DNA from 2 places in the Staphylococcus lutrae genome. Region 1 is predicted to be linked to the other one. Evidence: predicted binding sites of a transcription regulator. Region 1 holds the regulator's gene; the other holds the start of a gene.
What was found. Region 1 encodes NrdR, which represses ribonucleotide reductase genes. Its sites were predicted from a motif close to AACACNATATATNGTGTT; they were not measured.
Positions count from the first base shown of each region.

Region 2: the regulator NrdR is predicted to act here: its motif matches at 716-733, upstream of nrdI (class Ib ribonucleoside-diphosphate reductase assembly flavoprotein NrdI).

Region 1 is NZ_CP020773.1:139,319-141,530, reverse strand. Features, by position in the region: gene B5P37_RS00725 (glyceraldehyde-3-phosphate dehydrogenase) at 1-676, shown strand, start outside; gene nrdR (transcriptional regulator NrdR) at 900-1,367, shown strand; gene B5P37_RS00715 (replicative helicase loading/DNA remodeling protein DnaB) at 1,371-2,212, shown strand, end outside.
Region 2 is NZ_CP020773.1:1,743,854-1,746,065, forward strand. Features, by position in the region: gene B5P37_RS08035 (DMT family transporter) at 1-390, opposite strand, end outside; gene nrdI (class Ib ribonucleoside-diphosphate reductase assembly flavoprotein NrdI) at 1,012-1,410, shown strand; gene nrdE (class 1b ribonucleoside-diphosphate reductase subunit alpha) at 1,373-2,212, shown strand, end outside.

The sequences.
Region 1 (2,212 bases):
TAAAAAGGTTATATTAACAGGACCTTCAAAAGGCGGCGACGTCCAAACGATCGTTAAAGGTGTGAACGATCAAGCGTTGGATGCGATGCGATATGATATTTTTAGCAACGCTTCATGTACGACAAATTGTCTTGCACCTGTTGCCAAATTGCTAAATGATCATTTCGGTATTGAAAATGGTCTGATGACAACGGTTCATGCGGTGACAAATGATCAAAATAATTTGGACAATCCACATAAAGATTTACGTCGTGCACGTGCCGCTTTCGAAAGTATTATTCCGACTTCAACAGGTGCGGCGAAAGCACTCGCCCTTGTATTACCTGAACTTGAAGGAAAACTCCATGGAATGGCGTTAAGAGTACCTACAAAAAATGTATCCCTTGTGGATTTAGTCGTAGATTTGAAACAACCTGTCACGAAAGAACAAGTCAATGAAATTTTTCAAAGCAATGATTTAGGTGGCGTTGTTGCTGTTTCTGATGAACCATTAGTCTCTGATGATTTTACTACGGATGCACACTCTGCCATTGTGGATACGCCGTCAACAATCGTCATGGGATCGCATAAAGTTAAAGTACTTGCTTGGTATGATAATGAATGGGGTTACTCTAATCGTGTTATTGATGTGTTACAAATGATTGCGGCACAGATTTCTACAAAAGTCGCACAATAATAGATGACAAAGCTAAAACGTCGGTGAGGTCAGACATCGGCGTTTTAGCTTTGTGTCTTTTGTTGTTGACCACACAAATCGCTCATTTAAAGCACTGTGATTGAATGAAACGTGAAACAAATTTCTAAATACACTTATCGTGAACGAGAACGTCATAACTTTTGAAATGGCATCTTTTATAGTATAATAAAACAAAATTTAAAACTAAGAAGGTGAGAAAGTCGTGAAATGTCCGAAATGCAATCATACCCAGTCTCGTGTTGTGGATTCGAGACATGCCGATGATATGAATGCAATTAGAAGAAGACGTGAATGTGACAATTGTGGTACACGTTTCACTACTTTTGAACATATAGAAATGAGTCCGCTTATCGTTGTAAAAAAAGATGGTACGCGAGAACAATTTAATAGAGAAAAAATTTTAAATGGTTTAGTTCGGTCATGTGAAAAGCGACCCGTTCGCTTTGAACAGCTGGAATCCATTACAAATCAAGTGGAATGGCAGCTTCGAGAAGCAGGGATAGCTGAAGTTTCCTCAAGGGATATTGGCGAGTATGTGATGGATTTGCTCATGCACGTTGACCAAGTTTCATATGTGCGCTTTGCTTCGGTTTATCGTGAGTTTAAAGATGTGGATCAGTTGTTGCGTTCAATGCAAGGGATTTTGAAAGAAAATAAGCGGAGTGAATAACGCATGAATCAATTTAACTACCCCAATCAGTTACATCCACATGACGGTTTTATAGTGATGCGTCAATTTCAATATCACGCTGTCCACTATGATATTTTAAGTCGATTATTTACGCCATTAATAGGTCCGGAAGCAATCGGTGTCTATCAGTTTTTAAATCAATTTGAATCCACGTCATTTGACCAAGGTTATACACATTATACGATTATGTCAGAGATGAAGATGAGCCTCAGCCATTTTAGAGAATTTATAGATTTATTAGAAGGAATCGGGCTGTTAAAAACGTATGTACGCCAAAATGAAAATACGACGCAGTTTGTTTATGAGTTGCTACCACCACCGACTCCGGAACGTTTTTTCAATGACCCGATGCTATCGATTTATTTTTATCAGGCTGTTGGACAAGAACGTTATCATACGATTAAAAAAAGATTTTTACCCACAAAGTGTGATTTGTCAGGTTTTACTGATGTAACAAAAAAATTCACAGATGTTTTTAAAGTACCTAAGCAACAAGCATTTGCTGCAGATCATCAATTAAAGGAAGCGCAATATCATGGTATTGATTTAACGGATGTGACTTTTGATTTTGAACTGTTAGCAGACATGTTGCAAACACACTATGTCAGTCAAGCCATTTTATCAGAACCAACGAAGTCGTTAATCATCCAGTTAGCGACATTGTATCGCTTGTCTCCAGATGTGATGAAATCAATTATTTTAAAGGCGCTGAATGCGGATCAATCGCTGTCTGTGGCCAATTTGAGAAAACAAGCACAAAGTTATTATTTAATGGAACATCAACAGTCATTGCCGGTCCTTCAACCTCAAGCAACGCACCTTAA
Region 2 (2,212 bases), 930 kb from region 1:
AATCGCAATGAGCATTGCTGTAATTTGATATTTTTGAATATATTCTTTTAGAAAGAGCAAGCTTAAGAGTATTGTCCAAAACGGATTCAGTTTCATGAGTATATCTGCATCGCTTAAAACCATATGGTCTATCGCATAAATGTTTAGTAATACCCCCAACAAACCTAGAGTAGAACGAGTCAGTAATAAAGGTTGACTGCTGAGTTTACCGAAGAAAGGCTGTTTATATTTAATAATAAAGAACAGCGGAATGAACATCGCCACGAAGTTTCGAGCTAATGATTTTTGGAATATGGGCAAGTCACCAGATAGGCGAAAAAAAACTGCCATAAAACTAAACCCAATAGCAGAAATTAAAATAGCGATGATACCTTTGACTTTAGTATTCATTCTAATCGCCTCTTACTTTTATAAAAATTTGACTTATACATCTTAGCATAAAAAGTCATAACTTTCATCATATCGAGAAACTTCACTCAAATAAAGTACCTATAAACAGAACATACGTTCTATTTATAGGTATTTATAACGCTTTATAGAATGAAAGTCAAGCGAAAAATAAAGTTTGCTTCCGAAAATTTTTTTGAAATCTCCAAGTGGTTGATATCATCGCTTTTGATGACAAAATCTGACAAAAGAGAAAAATTTTTGCTTTAAAAAACAAAAAGACTTATGTATAATGAGACACATAATATAGTATGAGCGAGCGAATTTTAACACTATATGTTGTGTTTTGGGAGTAGAATGTCGCACAAGAAAGATTGAATTTAAGGATAGTTTACACGATTTTGAACATTCTATTTCTTTGGTTCTCTATATGTTGTATTTGAACAAGACAATATCGAAATGATTTCAACAATGATAAAAAATGCAACATTTTAACTTATTTCATAAATAGCACCTAATCAAATATATGTTCGTATTTTAATTGCGGGATATTTAAATTGTGGTTGAGAAGACGGATTAAAGCGCATGTGAATGATAATCTCATAAGAAAGGTGGTTATCCGAGATGAAAATTGTGTTTTATTCTTTTACGGGTAATGTTAGACGATTCGTGAAACGTACAAAACTGAACAACACCCTTGAGATTAATGAAACGAATGCGTCAGAAATTGTAACGGAACCATTTATTATTTTGACAGGGACAATTGGTTTTGGTGAGGTACCTCAACCAGTCCAACAATTTTTGGAAAAAAATTATAAAAACTTAAAGGGTGTTGCAGCAAGTGGCAATCGAAATTGGGGTAGTAATTTTGCGAAAGCAGGAGAAACTATTGCCAATACGTACCACGTCCCTTTATTGATGAAATTTGAACTCCATGGCAATGCCCATGATACAACAGAATTTAAAGAGAAGGTGGTCAATTTTTATGAAAACTATGGAACAAAAGCAATACAAGCATATTGAACTGAATAATCAAGTGACTAAAAGAAATGAAAAAGGTTTTTTTCAATTAGAGAAAGACCAAGAGGCACTTGCATTATATTTAGAAGAAATTCAAGATAAAACGGTTCATTTCGATAGCGAACTTGAACGCCTTCACTTTTTAGTTGACAACAATTTTTATTACAATGTATTTGAGGAGTATAGTGAAGCTCAGCTTGCGGAATTAATTGCATATGCAGAGGCGATTCCGTTTCACTTTGCGAGCTATATGTCAGCGAGTAAATTTTTCAAAGATTATGCGTTGAAAACAAATGATAAGTCACAGTATCTTGAAAACTATCATCAACATGTGTTGATTGTGTCGCTTTATCTTGCAAAAGGGGACGTCACACTTGCGAAACAATTCGCTTCTGCAATGATCGAGCAACGTTATCAACCGGCAACGCCAACGTTTTTAAATGCAGGGCGTGCGCGCAGAGGAGAACTTGTGTCATGTTTTCTACTGGAAGTTGACGATAGTTTGAACTCGATTAATTTCATCGATTCAACGGCAAAACAATTAAGTAAAATTGGTGGTGGTGTTGCTATCAACCTCTCTAAATTACGTGCGCGAGGTGAAGCCATCAAAGGAATTAAAGGTGTCGCAAAAGGTGTTTTACCAATTGCAAAAGCGCTTGAGGGAGGCTTTAGTTACGCGGACCAATTAGGTCAACGTCCAGGTGCGGGTGCCGTGTACCTGAACATTTTCCACTATGATGTAGAAGAATTTTTAGATACGAAAAAAATAAATGCAGATGAAGATTTACGCCTTTCTACTATTTCA